4 regions of the Streptomyces sp. NPDC040622 genome follow, and region 3 is predicted to be linked to each of the others. Evidence: riboswitches for the same ligand, from Rfam matches in the RefSeq annotation. Region 3 holds a riboswitch; each other region holds the start of a gene.
The links. Region 3 has a riboswitch for cobalamin ahead of ACZ592_RS24795 (prenyltransferase/squalene oxidase repeat-containing protein). Riboswitches for the same ligand answer to the same signal wherever they lie in the genome.
Positions count from the first base shown of each region.

Region 1: another riboswitch for cobalamin. It lies ahead of ACZ592_RS28225 (ABC transporter substrate-binding protein); the one in region 3 lies ahead of ACZ592_RS24795 (prenyltransferase/squalene oxidase repeat-containing protein).
Region 2: another riboswitch for cobalamin. It lies ahead of ACZ592_RS26270 (ABC transporter substrate-binding protein); the one in region 3 lies ahead of ACZ592_RS24795 (prenyltransferase/squalene oxidase repeat-containing protein).
Region 4: another riboswitch for cobalamin. It lies ahead of ACZ592_RS23265 (ribonucleoside triphosphate reductase); the one in region 3 lies ahead of ACZ592_RS24795 (prenyltransferase/squalene oxidase repeat-containing protein).

Region 1 covers NZ_JBVIXD010000010.1:59,839-63,991, forward strand. The annotation lists gene ACZ592_RS28220 (FecCD family ABC transporter permease) at 1-412, opposite strand, end outside; gene ACZ592_RS28225 (ABC transporter substrate-binding protein) at 661-1,650, opposite strand; cobalamin riboswitch at 1,822-2,006, opposite strand; gene ACZ592_RS28230 (VOC family protein) at 2,035-2,556, opposite strand; gene ACZ592_RS28235 (AraC family transcriptional regulator) at 2,553-3,422, opposite strand; gene ACZ592_RS28240 (HAD family hydrolase) at 3,661-4,153, shown strand, end outside.
Region 2 covers NZ_JBVIXD010000009.1:145,833-149,985, forward strand. The annotation lists gene ACZ592_RS26260 (amino acid permease) at 355-1,878, shown strand; gene ACZ592_RS26265 (M67 family metallopeptidase) at 1,972-2,394, shown strand; cobalamin riboswitch at 2,398-2,556, shown strand; gene ACZ592_RS26270 (ABC transporter substrate-binding protein) at 2,601-3,572, shown strand; gene ACZ592_RS26275 (FecCD family ABC transporter permease) at 3,665-4,153, shown strand, end outside.
Region 3 covers NZ_JBVIXD010000008.1:346,955-351,107, forward strand. The annotation lists gene metF (methylenetetrahydrofolate reductase [NAD(P)H]) at 1-906, shown strand, start outside; gene ACZ592_RS24795 (prenyltransferase/squalene oxidase repeat-containing protein) at 958-2,370, opposite strand; cobalamin riboswitch at 2,499-2,647, opposite strand; cobalamin riboswitch at 2,660-2,803, shown strand; gene ACZ592_RS24800 (prenyltransferase/squalene oxidase repeat-containing protein) at 2,898-4,153, shown strand, end outside.
Region 4 covers NZ_JBVIXD010000008.1:11,510-15,662, forward strand. The annotation lists gene ACZ592_RS23265 (ribonucleoside triphosphate reductase) at 1-1,595, opposite strand, end outside; cobalamin riboswitch at 1,647-1,794, opposite strand; gene ACZ592_RS23270 (glutaminase) at 1,948-2,865, opposite strand; gene ACZ592_RS23275 (alpha/beta fold hydrolase) at 3,359-4,153, shown strand, end outside.

The DNA of each region.
Region 1 (4,153 bases), on a different contig from region 3:
ACGACACCCCGAGCACGAACGGGTCGGCGAGGGGGTTGCGGAGCAGGGACTGCATGACAGCGCCGCAGACCGCGAGGCCCGCGCCGCAGACCGCGGCGAGCAGGGTGCGCGGCATCCGCAGGTTCCAGACGATGCCGTCCCTGATCGGCGTGAGCGGGGTCTCGCCCCAGCCGAGGTGGGCCGCGACGGTCGACCACACGTCGGGCACGGAGATGTCCGCGGGGCCGATGGTGACGGCCACGGACACCGAGAGGACGAGCGCGGCGGCGCCGGCCAGCCAGAGCAGGCCGAGGCGCAGGCCGGTGCGGCCGGTCCGGCCGGTCCGGCCCCTGAGGTCGGCCGGGACTGCCGGTTCCCGGCCTTGATCCAGGTCCCCGTCCTGTTCTCGGTCCAGGTCCCGGTCCCGGTCCATGTCCAGGTCTCGGTCCAGGCCCCGGTCTCGGCCCTGGTCCTGTTCTCGGTCCAGGTCCAGGTCCAGGTCCAGGTCCAGGTCCAGGTCCCGGTCCAGGTCCAGGTTCCGGTCCAGGCCCCGGTCCCGGTCCCGGTTCCGGTCCCGGTCCATGTCCAGGTCTCGGTCCAGGCCCCGCTCCAGGTCCCGCTTCCGCTTCCGCTCCGATGCCACCGGCTCAGGAGCGCTCTCCTTGCCGGGCGCCGCCCCGCTCACTTGGCGAGCCCGAACTTCCGCAGCCCCGCGGCCACTTGCTCGATGCCGTCGACCGTGCGGATCGAGGGGTTCATGGCCTGGCCGCTGAGCAGCACGTACCGCTTCTTCTTCACCGCGGTCAGGTTCTTGGTCGCCGGGTTGGACTCCAGGAACTTGATCTTCGCCGCGGCGCTCTCCGCCGACTGGGACTTGCGGGTGAGATCGCCGAGGACGAGGACGTCGGGGTCGCGGTCGGCGACGGTCTCCCAGTTGATCTGGGGCCACTCCTCGCGGGTGTCGTCGAAGACGTTCTTCGCGCCGAGTTCGCGGGTGATGATGCCGGGGGCGCCGCAGCAGCCCGCCAGGTAGGGGGCGTCGGAGTTGGCGAACCAGTAGAGGAGCGTCGCGTCGGAGGCGTCGATGTCCTTGGTGGCCTTGGTGACCCGGCGCCGCAGGTCGGCGATCAGCCGCTCCCCGCGCTTCTGGACGCCGAAGACCTTCGCCAGGTCGCGCACCTCGCCGTAGACCGTGTCCATGGTGAGGGTCTTGACGCGCTTTCCGTCGCCGCCGCCGTCGTTGTCCTTGCCGGCACAGTCGGAGGGCGAGACGTAGACGGGTACGCCGAGTTCGGTGAACTTCGTACGGTCGGCGACGCCCCCCTTGCCGACCGTGTAGAGGAAGGAGGCGCTGACGAAGTCCGGCTCCTTGGAGAGGACCTTCTCCAGCGACGGGTAGCGGTCGGCGAGCCGCTCCACCTTCGCGTTGTCCTTCGCGAGGTTCTTCAGGACCGGGTCGGTCCAGGTGCCGGTGCCCACCATGCGGTCGGCGAGGCCGAGGGAGAGCAGGATCTCCGAGGAGCCCTGGTCCAGGGAGACGGCGCGGCGCGGCGGGGCCTCGACCTTCGCCTCCTTGCCGCAGGAGGCGACCGTGACCGGATAGCCGTCGGCGCTCCGGTCCGCCCGGTTCGCGGGCTTGCTCGTGGAGCCGTCGCCGCACGCGGTGAGCACGAGCGCTCCGACGCAGAGCAGGGCGGACGTACGAGCTGATGCGCGAGCGGATATAGCGGATGCGCGAGCCGATGCACGAGCGGATATACGGGCTGTCGAGGACACGGGATCCCTTGGATGTCACGGCTCATACGCGGAGCCTGGCCTGCGTCACGTCCTCCGCCGCCCGGTGTGCGAGCGGAGGCGCCAGCAGGTCTTCGGACTCGGGATCGGCCGGACGGGGCGCCTTCCCGGGCGTCCGTGGACGCCCAGTGGCCGTGGCCCCGCCCGTCCCCCTCACCGCTGCGCGTCAGTTCCGGTCTTGCACCGGATTCCCTGGCCCAGGTGTGGGTTTGACTGGCTTGCGCAAGTTATCACGCGGCCGGTCCTGGCCCGGATCGCCGGTCAGGGCCGGGGCTCGCCCCGGTACGTGCCGAACGACCAGCGGTTTCCCTCCGGGTCCTCGATGCCGAATTCGCGGCTGCCGTACGGCTTGTCCTCGATCTCAGCGGTGACCTTCACGCCCGCCGCCGTGAGCCTGCGGTACAGGTCGTCCACCTGGCCGGTGACGACATAGGCGCCCGCAGTGCCGGGCTTTCCGCAGGTGGCCGCGGCGGCCGGATCGTACGAGCCGAGCATGACGCCGCCGCCCTCGGGCCAGTCCAGCTGGGCGTGGGCCACGCGGCCCCCGTCCTCGTAGACGGCGGTGCGCAGGAAACCGACGGTGCCGACGAGGAAGTCGATCAGCGCGGAGGCGTCCTCCGCCTGGAGGGCCGGCCAGATGGCGGGAGGGGGCGTGCTGAGCCCCTGCTTCTCCGTGGTCGTGCCGGATGCGGAATTCGGCGTGGGGTCAGGTGTGGGGGCAGGTGTCGTGTCAGGCGTGGGGCCAGGTGTCGCGTCAGGCGTCGTGTCAGGCGTGGTGTTCATGCCTTCGAGTCTTCGCCCGTGCCGTGCGCCCCGGCTTGGATATTCCGGCACTCTTCGGCCAGCCAGCGGGTCGGGCTCGACCCTGTGTACTGCTGGAAGTCGCGGACCAGGTGGGAGTGGTCGTAGTAGCCGGTGTCGGCCGCGACCCCGGCCAGGTCGGGCGGTGCGCCCGCCGCTACGGCACGGGTCACGGCGGACTTGGCGTGCTGGAAGCGCATCAGGCGGGCGGCCTGTTTGGGGCTCAGGCCGGTCTCGGCGCGGAACAACGCCGTCAGCCGGCGTTCGCTGAGCGCGACGTGCCGGGACAGGCCGCCCAGGGTGCCCGCGCCCCGGTGCCGGGCGAGCCACGCCCAGGCCTCGGCGACCTCCGGGCGTACGGGAGCGGTGGTGCGGTCGTCCGCCGCGCGCCGCCTCAGGTAGGCGGAGAGCAGGTCGAAGCGGTCCTCCCAGCGGTCGAGCGCGCACAGCCGCTCGCGGACCTCGCCCGCGTACGCGCCCAGGACGTCGGTGCCGCCGACGACGAGTTGGCCGGCCAGGTCCGCCGCGGGCAGCCCGAGGAGCGCGCGGGCCGCGAGGGGGTGCACGGCGAGCTGGATGCCGGCCTCGTGCTCGGGCTGGACGACGTAGGCGGGGCTCTGGTGCAGGCCGCCGACGACGATGTCGGTGCGCGCCGCGCCGGGGCCCCACGCCCCGTCGGGGGTCGCGCCGGTGACGATGGGGCCGTCCAGGGAGAAGATCACGGTCAGGTACGGGGACGGCAGGCCCCGGTGCAGGGCGGGGCGCTGCCCCGCGGTGCGGTAGCCGACCGCGGAGACGACCATGCCGTCGAGCCGGGGAACGGTCCGGACGAACTCACGGGAGCCCATGTGTTCCAGTATGCGCGGCAGCGGCAGCGGCCGAGGCACGGGTGACCGGAGGCCGTGGGAGGCCGTGGCCACGGGAGGCCTTTTCGGAGTCTCATTCGGCTACCCGTGTTCATCTCACCCATGCCCCCCGGCCACGGTGACTTCGATCATGGGAAATGCCCGCCCCGCCCCATAGCATTGCGCGCCGCTCCGGACGGGGCCGCAGATCGCTCTCAGGGAACGGCAGGGACGTAGAGACATGGCAGTACGGGCAAAGAGCAAGCTGGCCGTCATCGGCACCACGGGGGCGCTCGCCGCCGCCGTCCTCGCGGGCGGCGCCCTGTGGCCGACGAGCCAGGCGACGGCCGCCGACACCTCGGCGGCCACGGCCCGTGAGCTGTCGCACTGGCCGAAGCCCGTCGCGAAGAAGCTCGGCAAGGTCATCGCGCGGAACGACCACAAGGGCGCGTACGCCGTCTTCGACGCGGACAACACGACGTACCGCAACGACCTGGAGGAGTCGCTCCTCCCCTTCCTGGAGATGAAGGGCGTCCTGACCCGCAAGACGATGGACCCCTCGCTGAAGGTCATCCCCTTCAAGGACAAGGCCGGGCACAAGGAAAGCCTCTACAGCTATTACAACCGGCTGTGCGAGGTCGACGACCAGGTCTGCTACCCGTGGGCCGCACAGATCTTCTCCGGCTTCACGCTGAAGGAGCTCAAGGGGTACGTCGACGAACTCCTGGCGTACA
Region 2 (4,153 bases), on a different contig from region 3:
GCAGGGGGCAGCGATTTTTGTTGTAGTGCACAGGTTCTGCCCTCTCCGAGGCCTGTTCGCTCAGCGGATCCTCAAATCCGGATAACGATCGCGTCACTTCAATGACCGCCTTTGCGATGTCAAGGGCGCTTTGTCCGCTTCTACCTGTGGCCTGCGCCACAGGTGGCTCATTCCCTCACTGTTGCCGCCGTGATAAATCTTCACGACCGCTCGGCGACGCCACCCATGTCGCCGGGGGCGCTCGGGCCGGCAGACCGTCGGTAGCACTCCATCCATATCCGGGGGGATCAGGACCTGATCCGCAGCCACAACGCAGATGTGCGGGCGCGGATCAGCATGGAGAAAGGCGTCACCATGACCTCAGTGCAGGTCGAAGAGCACCACGACGACCACGGCGGCAATGGGGTCGTGCAGGACTCGTCCGGCGAGGGCGAGGGGTACCAGCGCGGGCTCGGAGCCCGGCAGATCCAGATGATCGCGATCGGCGGTGCCATCGGCACCGGCCTGTTCCTCGGCGCGGGCAAGGCCATCCACAAGGCCGGACCGAGCCTCATCCTGGCGTACGCCATCGCGGGCCTCGTCATCTTCTTCATCATGCGGGCCCTCGGCGAGCTCCTCATGTACCGCCCCGTGTCCGGCTCCTTCTCGGAGTACGCACGCGAGTTCATGGGCCCGTTCTTCGGATTCGTCACCGGCTGGACGTACTGGCTCTTCTGGGTCGTCACCGGCATCACCGAAGTCACCGCGGCCGCCCAGTACATGCAGTACTGGACACACGACTCATTCCCGCAATGGGCCTACGCGCTGGTCTTCACCGTCATCCTGTACGGCGCGAACCTCATCTCCGTGAAGCTCTTCGGCGAGCTGGAGTTCTGGTTCTCGATGGTCAAGGTCACCGCCATCATCGGCATGATCCTGATCTGCGTCGGCATCCTCACCGTCGGCTTCTCCGACGCCGGCGACACCGCGTCCGTCACCCACCTGTGGGACCAGGGCGGCTTCTTCCCGAACGGCATCGGCTCCACGCTGATGACCCTGCAGATCGTGATGTTCGCCTTCCTCGCCGTCGAGCTCGTCGGCGTCACCGCGGGCGAGTCCAAGGACCCGAAGACCGTCCTGCCCAAGGCCATCAACACCGTGCCGTGGCGCATCGCCGTCTTCTACGTCGGCGCGCTCATCATGATCCTCTCGGTCGTCCCGTGGACGGAGTTCGTGCCGGGCGTCTCGCCGTTCGTCGCCGCCTTCGACAAGATGGGCCTCGGCGTCGGCGCCGCGATCGTCAACTTCGTCGTCCTGACCGCCGCGCTCTCCTCCTGCAACTCCGGCATGTACTCCACCGGCCGCATGCTGCGCGACCTCGCGATGAACGGCCAGGGCCCGAAGCTCTTCACCAAGCTCACGAAGAACGGCCTGCCGCTGATCGGCACCACGGTCTCCGCCGCGTTCATGCTGGTCGGCGTCTGGATCAACTACCAGTGGCCCGGCGAGGCGTTCAACTACGTCGTCTCCTTCGCGACCATCTCCGGCATGTGGGCCTGGATCATGATCCTGTGCTGCCAGATCCGCTACCGCCGCAAGGCCGACCGGGGCGAGCTGCCCCAGTCCACCTTCCGCGCCCCGGGCGCCCCGTACACCAGCTGGTTCGCGCTCGCCTTCATCGGCATGGTCATCGTGATGATGGGCGTCGACAAGGACGCGCGGATCTCGCTGTACGCCGCCCCGGTCTGGGCCGCGATCCTCACGGTCTCCTACCTGGTCCTCAAGAGCCGCAACCCGCAGGCCGCGGCCTTCAGCAAGCGCAAGGTGAGCGCCGGCAGCACCGGCAGCGCCGACGGCACCGACAGCACCGACAGCGCTGACAGCATCGACAAGGACTGACGACGGCGCTCCCCGGAGCCGCCCCGTCCAGCATGCGGGCCCGCGCGTACCACACTTCGGTACGCGCGGGCCCCTCTGCTTATCCTGGCTGCCATGCTGACCATCACCCAGGCCCTCCACGACCAGATCGTCGCGCACGCGCGCCAGGACCACCCCGACGAGGCCTGCGGCGTGGTCGCGGGCCCCGAGGGCACCGGCCGCCCCGAGCGGTTCATCCCGATGCTGAACGCCGCGCGTTCGCCCACGTTCTACGAGTTCGACTCGGGTGACCTGCTCAAGCTCTACCGCGAGATGGACGACCGCGACGAGGAGCCGGTGATCGTCTACCACTCGCACACGGCGACCGAGGCCTACCCCTCGCGCACCGACATCACGTACGCCAACGAGCCCGGCGCGCACTACGTCCTGGTCTCCACGGCGGACACCGACGACGCGGGCCCCTTCCAGTTCCGCTCGTACCGGATCGTGGACGGGACGGTCACGGAGGAAGACGTGCAGGTCGTCCAGGCATACTGAGCCACGACCCAGAAGGCGGCGGGAGCCAGGAAGCCGGTGCGAACCCGGCACGGTCCCGCCACTGTGACCCCGCCCTTCCCCGAGCTCCCGACTCCGCTCGGGCAGGGGAGACCCCGATCCGGGGCGGGGGAGTCAGGAACTGACCTGCCGCCTTCCTCCACGCAACGCAGGGGACGCGGAAATCCCCTGGAGGAGGCAGCTCAGCCATGTCCCGCCGCCACACCGGCATACGCGCGCTCGCCGCGACCGCCCTGCTCGTCCCGCTCGCCGCGTGCTCCTCCTCGGACTCCGACGCCGGCACCGGGTCCGCGGCCCAGGCCGCCGGATTCCCGTACACCGTCACCAACTGCGGTGTCCGGACGACGTACGACGCACCCCCGAAGCGCGCCGTCACCATGAACCAGCACGCCACCGAAGTGATGCTGGAGCTCGGCCTCAAGGACCGCATCGCAGGGACCGCCTACCTCGACGACCAGGTGCTTCCGCGGTACGAGAAGGCGTACAAGTCCCTCCCCGTGATCGCCGAGGAGTACCCCTCCTACGAGAAGCTGCTCTCCGCCAACCCCGACTTCGTGTACGGCGGCTACGCGAGTGCCTTCCTCGCCGGTGACGGCCGCAGCCGCTCGGCGCTCGCCAAGTCCGGCATCGAGAGCCGCCTCAACGTCGAGGGCTGCGCCGAGCGCCCCGTCTCCATGGACGACGTCTACCGCGAGGTCCGCGAGGTCGGCGCCACCTTCGGGGTGCGGGACCGCGCCGCTGCGTGGGTGAAGGGCGCCCGGCGCGAACTGGCCGCCACCGCCGAGAAGTCCCGGGGCAAGAAGCGGCCGTCCGTCTTCGTCTACGACAGCGGCGACAAGACCGCGTTCACGGCGGGCGGCCGGGGCATCGGCAACGACATCATCGAGCGGGCGGGCGGCCGCAACGTCTTCGGCGACGTGGACAAGTCCTTCAGCGACGCGTCCTGGGAGAAGGTCGTCGAACGCAAGCCCGAGACCATCCTGATCCTCGACTACGGCGCCACCACGGTCGACCAGAAGAAGAAGCGCCTCCTGGACGACCCGGCCCTCCAGGACGTCCCCGCCGTCAAGAACAAGAGCTTCGCGGTCCTGCGTCTTTCGGACGTGGTCACCGGCGTACGAGCACCGGAGGCGGTGAGGAAGCTGGCGGCGCAGCTGTGAGGGCTGTCGAGTCCGGGGGCGGAGGTGTCAGGCCCGTCCGGCGACCGAGGACGGGCCCGAAGGGCGATCGACCGGGCGCACGGGGACGCACGCTGACCGTCCTGACGGTCCTCACGGTCGCCCTCGCGGGAGCGATCGTCGCCGGCCTCGCGCTCGGCTCCGTCCGCATCCCGCCGGGAGACGTCCTCCAGATCCTGTCGGGGAGAGCGGAGCCCTCCCCGTTCCGCACCATCGTCCTGGACGTGCGGCTCCCGAGGGTCATCCTCGGAGCCACCGTCGGCGCCGGACTCGCCGTCATCGGCACCGTCCTGCAGGCGCTGGTCCGCAACCCCCTCGCCGACCCGTTCCTGCTCGGCGTCTCCTCGGGCGCCTCCGTCGGCGCGGTCTGCGCGATCGTGCTCGGCGGCGTCTTCGGTCTCGGCGCGGCCCTGTCGAGCGCCGTCACGATCCCGGCCGCCTCCTTCGCGGGCGCCCTGGTCTCCCTGGTCCTCGTCTACGCCCTCGCCAGGGGAGGTGGCGGCAGCTTCGCCACCGGGCGCCTGATCCTCGCGGGCGTCGCCGTCTCGTACATCCTGACCGCG
Region 3 (4,153 bases):
AGCACTCGGTCGGACGGCCCGGACTCGATTCGCGATCTCCTCGCCGGAGGGGACCGCTCGTACTCGTTCGAATTCATGCCACCACGCACTCCGGCGGCAGAGTCCGGACTGTGGAAGGCCATCCGGAGATTGGAGTCCCTGGCACCGACCTTCGTCTCCGTGACGTACGGCGCAGGCGGGTCGACGCGCGGACGGACGATCAACGTCACGGGTCGGATCGCGCAGGAGACCACGCTCACGCCCGTCGCCCATCTGACAGCGGTGGACCACAGCGTCGCGGAGTTGCGGAACATCCTCGGACACTACGCCGACCAGGGTGTACGTAACATTCTTGCCCTTCGCGGCGACCCACCGGGCGACCCTCTCGGCACCTGGACGCGGCATCCGCGAGGCGTGCACTACGCCGCCGAGTTGGTCAGCCTCATCAAGGAGTCCGGGAACTTCTGCGTCGGGGTGGCGGCCTTCCCCGAGATGCATCCTCGTTCCGGTGATCGTGACAGCGATGTCCGGCATTTCGTCGAGAAGTGTCGCGCCGGAGCCGATTACGCCATCACGCAGATGTTTTTCGACGTGGACGACTATCTGCGTTTCCGTGATCTCGTCGTCGCCGCGGGATGCGACACGCCCATCATTCCGGAAATCATGCCGGTGACGACCATCCGTTCTCTCCGGCGCATTCCTACGCTCTCGACCGCAGCTATTCCCGAGCACCTTGCCGACCGTATGCTCGACGCGGAAGAGGACCCCGCCGCGGTCAGAGCACTGGGAATTGAACACGCCACAGAAATGTGTCGCCGACTGATCGAGGCGGAGGCACCGGGCCTGCATTTCATGACGATGAACTTCTCCACCGTGACCATGGAGATCTATCAGAACCTGGGGCTCGGTCCCGGACTTCGGGCCTGAGCCGGGGGTACCGGCCACCGCTGCGGCGGCCGGCCCCGGACAGCGGTGGCATCAACCGCCGTAGCGCAGCGCGATCGTGTCGCCCGCCTTGATCACCGTGCCCCGGCTCGCCGCCGCGGCCGCGCCGCCGTCGATGCTCGACTTCCAGGTCGCACCACCGCTGTTCGGCTTGCTGTTCACCGAGGTGATGGCGCCGCCGCCACTGCCGGGCGCCACCTCGGTGACGCAGCCCGCGGGTGCGGCGGAGGTCTTCGCCGCGTCCAGCACCGCCCCGAGCGTGGCGGTGGCGGCGGTCGGCGTGAAGGTGACGGAGCAGACCTTGAGCGCGGTGCCGTCGTCGACGCTCAGGGCGAGGCTGGTCCGGGTGCCGGGGGTGAAGGCGGTGGTCGCCGTCCAGCGCGGAGCGCCTGCGGTGACGGGGGTCGGGGGCGCGGGCGCGAAGCCGCCTCCCGCGACGGCGCGCAGGCCGTCGATGGAGGCGTAGGCGGACGGAGTGGTGTCGGTGGGCAGGTACTTGAAGCCGCCGCCGGGCTTGAACTGCTGGGCGATCAGGAAGTCGACGGGGGTCTTGCCCGCCCGGGTGAGGAAGTCACCGGTCTGCGGGTTGATGCCGCAGGCGTTCAGCCCGGCGACGGCCCAGCCGTTGGAGTCGGTGTTGGCGCCGAACATCGCGTCGAAGGCCCCGGAGTTGTTGATCAGCTTCGACTTGAGGAAGCTCTTCGCCTTGGTGACGGCAGGGTCGGTGGCCGGTACCCCGGAGACGCACAGGGAGGCCATGGCGGCGCCGGTCATGTCGATGTCGCCGGGTGCCGCGAGCGCGTCGGGGTCGCCCTCGGCCTTGCTGAAGTTCCAGCCCCCGTCGTCGTGCTGGTTCGCGCGGACGGTGCTGACGGACCGGTCGAGCAGAGCCTGGGGCACGCGCTGGGCGCCGGACGGCGTCTTGGCACCCGCGAGCGAGAGGAGCGCGAACACCGTTCCGTTGAAGTTGCTGGGCGAACCCCAGTAGCCGGGCGCGGAGTTCTGCCAGTACGCGTAGGTGTCGGCGATCAGGTTGCGGCTCGCGGAGACCCGGGCCGGGTCGATGCCCGCCGCGTAGGCGTTGATGATGCCGCGCTCGTAGTCGGTGACCACCGGCGACGTGCCGGGCCAGCCATCGGCGGCCAGGTGGGCGCGGTACACGGTGCGGGCGTTCTTCGTGGTGTCGCCGCCCGGTGCGACGTCGACGGCCGCCGTGCCCGCCGCGGCGAGGGCTGAGAACGCCCACTCGTTGGACAGACCCGTGCCCGCGTAGGAGCCGTCGGCGCCCTGGAGGGATCTGAGGTACGTCACGCCATTCGTCTTGGACGTGGCTGTCTGGCCGGGCGTGGTGGTCGCCGCGGCGGGCGACGCGGCCAGGACGAGCACGGTGAGGGCCACGGGGACGGCCGGCAGCATACGGCGGGCAACGACGTGGGCGGAGGTCATGGCGGGGTTACTCCCGGGGGAAGGGGGCGCCGGCCGCACGTCTCCCTCCCGCCGGACGCACGTACGAGAACGCACGCGGACCTGGCCGGACGACACGTGGCCGTCGCCCGAGCGCGAGGTGCGACGTCCTTGGATTGCAGGGCCGGTCGGGCATTCGGGCTCGTCCCGGCCCTCCGGCCGGTCCACACCGCTGCGCGTCAGCTCTGGATTCGCACCAGATTCCCCCGCTCGGCAGCACGGGACGTTACTCGAACCTCACAGGTCCCGCACACCCTTGTCACCTCATTCGTAACTGTGCTCTAATTCGCCCGAATCTGAACTCAGTTAACAGGGGAAGCCGGTCGAAGTCCGGCGCTGACCCGCAACCGTAGGTTCGCCGAGCACCTCAAGTGCGCGGCGGGCGAGCCGGATTACCTGGACTGAGGGACAAGTGACTGACGCCGTCGCGGACTACGGCGTGGTACGGACGGTTCCTCCACGAGGAACCTCGGCCCCCGGGCCGCCTATCACGTGCGGGACCGCCACGGATGAAGCCCAGGGGGGCAGTGGTGGGGCACAGAGGCGGGAGACGGGGCCGGGGCGTGCGCGCGAGATACGTCTCATTGCTGTGTACGGCCACCCTGGCAGTGGGCGGCGGCGCGCTCCTGCTCAACGGCGCCACCCCCGCGGCCGCCGACCCGATCGAGAGCTGCACCGCCACCAAGGGCGCGGTCGTCGCGGTGGACTTCGGCGACTGGGGAGGAGGCGTCGTCCGAGGCTGCGACGCCACCCCCACCACCGGCTACGACCTGCTGCACGAGGCCGGATTCAGCACTGCGGGGACCCGGCACGACGGCCCCGCCTTCATCTGCCGCCTGGGACACCAGGAGTTCGACTCCGGTAGGCAGTACCCGACGCGGGACGAGGAGGAGTGCAAGCTCACCCCGCCCGCGTCCGCCTACTGGTCGTACTGGATCGCGCCGCGCGGCCAGGACTACTGGACGTACAGCCCGCTCGGCGCCATGAGCCGGCAGCCGAAGAACGGCTCAGTGGAGGCGTGGGTGTTCGGCGCGACCGACCCGGACGGCACGAGCGGCGGTCCGTCGTTCACGCCCGCCCAGGTCAGGGCGGGCGGCCAGAGCGACCCCGGCGACAACCCGCCCGACGTCGAGCGCGCCGAGGTGGACCTCGACGCGGCGGACGCCTGGCTCAGGAGCAGACTCACCGAGGGCGACCACATCCGCGACGAGGGGACAGCGGGCGCCGACCTCTACCAGACGGCGCACACCGCCCTCGCGCTCGCCGCCTCCGGTGGCCGCGGTACCGCGCTCACCCGGACGACGTCCTATCTCGCGGCGCGCACCGAGGAGTTCGCCTACCCGCAGGGCCCCGGCAAGGACCCGAACCCGGCGGGCGCGGCCCTGCTCGCGCTCCTCGCCGAGAGCAACGGGGGCGACCCGCACTCCTTTGGCGGCCACGACCTCGTCGGCGACCTGGGAAGGAGCGTGTGCGCCGGCGGCGGCACGGACGCCTGCGTCGCCAAGGGGGATTTTCCCGCCGTGGGTGACGTGGAGACCCAGGCCCTCGCCGTGCTCGCGCTGCACCGCGCGGGCCGGAAGATCCCCGCCGACGCGGTCGCCCGCGTGGCCGCCCACCAGTGCAAGGACGGCGGCTTCAGCCCCACACTGCTGCGCGACGGTCAGACCTGCACCTACAGCGACCCCGCCACCACCCCGTACGCGGTCATCGCCCTCCAGCAGGCGGGCGGGTACTCCGATGTCGTGGCGAAGGCGCGCAAGAACCT
Region 4 (4,153 bases), 340 kb from region 3:
GTCGGGGTGACCGTCAGACAGAGCAGGGAGAACCGTTCCACCGCCCGGCGCACGAGAGTGCGGCAGGCCTCGGCATCGGAGAGCCGCTCGGACATGTACAGATGCAGGACGGTACCGCCGGTGTACTGGGTCTGCAGTTCGTCCTGCATCTCCAGGGCCTCGAAGGGATCGTCGGTCCATCCGACCGGCAGCTGCGAGGAGTTGGTGTAGTACGGATTGCTGTCCGTACCGGCCTGGAGGATCCCCGGGAAGCGGCGCCGGTCCTCCTTGGCGAACCGGTAGGTGGTTCCCTCCGCCGGGGTGGCCTCCATGTTGTAAAGGTGACCCGTCCGCTCCTGGAACTCCACCATCCGCGTCCGTACGTGGGTGAGCAGGCGCAGCGCGAGGGCGTGTCCCTCGGACGAGGTGATGTCATGGGCGTCGTGCGTGAAGTTGCGGATCATCTCGTTGATCCCGTTCACGCCGATGGTGGAGAAGTGGTTGCGCAGGGTGCCGAGGTAGCGCTTGGTGTACGGATAGAGGCCGCCGTCGATCAGGGCCTGGACAGTGACCCGTTTGATCTCCAGGCTGTCCCGGGCGAGCCCGAGCAGCCGGTCGAGAGCGCCGAAGAGTCCCGCCTCGTCCCCGGCGTGCAGATGGCCGAGCCGGGCGCAGTTGAGGGTGACCACCCCGAGGGAACCGGTCTCGGCGCTGCCGAACAGACCGTTGCCGCGTTTGAGCAGTTCCGTGAGGTCCAGCTGGAGGCGGCAGCACATCGAGCGGATCTGGTGCGGTGACAGGTCGGAGTTGACGAAGTTCTGGAAGTACGGCAGCCCGTACTTCGCGGTCATCACGAAAAGCCGCTCGGCGTTCTCGCTCTCCCAGGGGAAGTCCGCGGTGATGTTGTAGGTCGGGATGGGGAAGGTGAAGACCCGCCCGGTCGCGTCGCCGGCCGTCATCACCTCGATGTACGCCCGGTTGATCAGGTCCATCTCCGCCTGGAGCTCCCCGTACGCGAAGTCCGTCTCGCGGCCTCCGATGACCGGTATCTCCTCGCGCAGGTCGGGCGGGCACGTCCAGTCGAAGGTGAGGTTGGTGAAGGGCGTCTGGGTGCCCCAGCGGGACGGCACGTTGAGGTTGTGCACCAACTCCTGCACGCCCTGGCGGACTTCGGCGTACGTCAGGGAGTCCTTGCGCACGAAGGGGGCCATGTAGGTGTCGAAGGAGCTGAACGCCTGGGCGCCCGCCCACTCGTTCTGCAGCGTGCCGAGGAAGTTCACGATCTGGCCGACGGCGGAGGAGAAGTGCCGGGGCGGGGCGGAGTCGATCTGGCCGGGGACACCGTTGAACCCTTCGGTGAGCAGCGTGCGCAGCGACCAGCCCGCGCAGTAGCCGGACAGCATGTCCAGGTCGTGGATGTGCAGGTCGCCCTCGCGGTGGGCCAGGCCGACGGCCTCGGGGTAGACCTGGTCCAGCCAGTAGTTGGCGACGATCTTCCCCGCCGCGTTGAGGATCAGTCCGCCCAGTGAATAACCCTGGTTCGCGTTGGCGTTGACCCGCCAGTCGCTGCGGTCCAGATACTCGGTCACCGAGTCCACGGCGTCGATCTGCGTCACGTCGGCCCTCCCACGAGGCAGTACGGAGATGAGTCCTCACCGCACGAGAGGCACGGGAGGCGGACGCCGGCAGGTATCGGGCTCGGGCCGCTGTGCGACCACTCACCGTTGCGGGGCAGCCCCGGATTCGCACCGGGTTCCCTGTTGCCTCGGCGAACGCTCGTGAGCGCCCCGCCGAACCGACAGAAAAAACACTACATCTGGTGCCATCGCGACATGCCCGGCACAACGGGGTCGATGACGTTCGACCTGGAGAGGGGGACTTTGGGCCCGGCGGCCGCGCACGACTCGGCCGCCGGAGGCGTCGCCGTCAGAACTCGGAAGCCAGAAGCCAGAAGCGAGAAGAGGGCAGTCAGAAGATGGAGAGACCCGTGAGCGTCGTGAAGCGGTCCAGTGCCGCCACACCGGCCACCGAGTTGCCGCGCTCGTCGAGGCCCGGGCTCCACACGCACACCGTGCACCGGCCGGGCACGACCGCGATGATGCCGCCGCCCACCCCGCTCTTGCCGGGCAGCCCCACCCGATGGGCGAAGTCGCCGGCCGCGTCGTAGGTGCCGCACGTCAGCATCACCGCGTTGACCTGCTTGGCGCGGCTGCGGGTCAGGAGCGTGGAGCCGTCGGCCCTTATCCCGTGGCGGGCCAGGAACCCGGCGGCCAGCGCCAGGTCGCCGCAGGACGCCGCGACGGCGCACTGGCGGATGTACTGGTCGAGGAGGTCGGGGACCGGGTTGGAGATGTTGCCGTACGACGCCATGAAGTGCGCCAGCGCGGCGTTCCTGTCGCCGTGGGCGGCCTCCGAGGCGGCGACCTCGTCGTCGAAGGTCAGGTCCGGGTTGCCGGACTCGGCGCGCAGGAAGGCGCGCAGGGCGCCGGAGGCGTCGCCGGTCAGGGTGTGGAGGCGGTCGGTGACGACGAGCGCGCCCGCGTTGATGAACGGATTGCGGGGGATACCGTTCTCGTACTCCAGCTGGACCAGGGAGTTGAAGGGGTTCCCGGACGGCTCGCGCCCCACGTGCTCCCACAGGGCGTCGTCCTCCAGGGACAGCGCCAGGGCGAGCGTGAACACCTTGGTGATGGACTGGGTGGAGAAGGGGTGCTGCCAGTCCCCCACGCCGTACACCGTCCCGTCGAGCTCCGCGACGGCCATGGCGAAGCGGTTCGGGTCCGCCGAGGCGAGGGCCGGGATGTAGTCGGCGGGGCGGCCCCGGCCCGGGGCTGCGTCGATTTCGGCGGCGATGCGGTCCAGGACCGGCTGGAAGGAGGCGGACACGCTGACTCACTTTGGCTTCGTACGGTGATGCTTGCGCCACACCCTAACGCCGGCCCCGGCCCCGTGATCGCCAGGCCCGCGCCCGCGTCGCGCCCCACCGTCCGCGCCCCGCGGGCACACCCGGGGCGACTCGGTGGTGGCCGGCCACACCTCGCTGCCCGCTCCCCCCTACGCGCACGGTTCCGACCGCGGAGCGACCGACCCGGTGATCCTCTCCGCGCGGGACTTCACCGGCCGCCCGACCGCCCGACCGCCCGGCGGCCCGCGTCCACCCGACCGGCAGGGTTCCGCCGGGTTTCCACGGGAGTGGGGTGCGGACCAGCAGGGAGCCCCGGCCCATGCGTGCTGAGTCGAGTCCGCCGGCGGTCCTCGCCCACCCGGACGACGAGTCCCTGTCGGCCGGCGCCCAGCGGGCACTCACCGCCTGACCAGGCGCGATTCCGCGTGCGTAACCCGGTTGTGCCGGGCCGGCGCCGGTGACAGGGTCTCGGCCATGCCTACCTTCTCCGCGCCCGACAAAACCGAGCTCGCCTACCACGTGTACACGGACACCGGAGGGGGCGGCGGGGAGTCCTTCGGGCTCCCGCCCGTGATCTGTCTGCCGGGCGGCCCGATGCAGGCGTCCGCGTACCTCGGTGACCTCGGCGGTCTCGCGGCGCACCGCCCGCTGGTCATGCTGGATCTCCGCGGCACCGGCGACTCCGCGGTACCTGAGGACACCGCCTCCTACCGGTGCGACCGCCTCGTGGACGACGTCGAGGCGCTGCGCGAGCATCTGGGTCTTCGGACCGTGGATCTGCTGGCGCACTCCGCCGGTGCGAACCTCGCGGTGCTGTACGCGGCCCGCCACCCGGAGCGCGTCGGCAGGCTCGCGCTGATCACACCGAGCGTCATGGCCGTCGGCATCCCCGTGACCGGGGACGTCCGGCGCGAGACGGCGCTCCTGCGCCGGGACGAACCGTGGTTCCCCGCGGCGTTCGCGGCCCTGGAGGCCCTCGTGGCCGGACAGGTGACCGCCGAGGCCTTCGCCGCCATCGCTCCCTTCGCGTACGGCCGCTGGGACGCGGCGGCCCGGGCCCACCACGCCGCCGAGGACGGGCAGCGCAACGACGAGGCCGCCGCCGCGTTCGGGGCCGAGGGCGCCTACGATCCCGCGGCCACCCGTGCCGCGCTCGCCCGGTTCGGCTCCCCGGTCCTGGTGCTGGCCGGGGAGGCCGACCTCAACTCGCCGCCGCCCGCGATGGCCGAGCTCGCCGGCCTGTTCCCGTACGCCGAGCTCGTCGTGCGG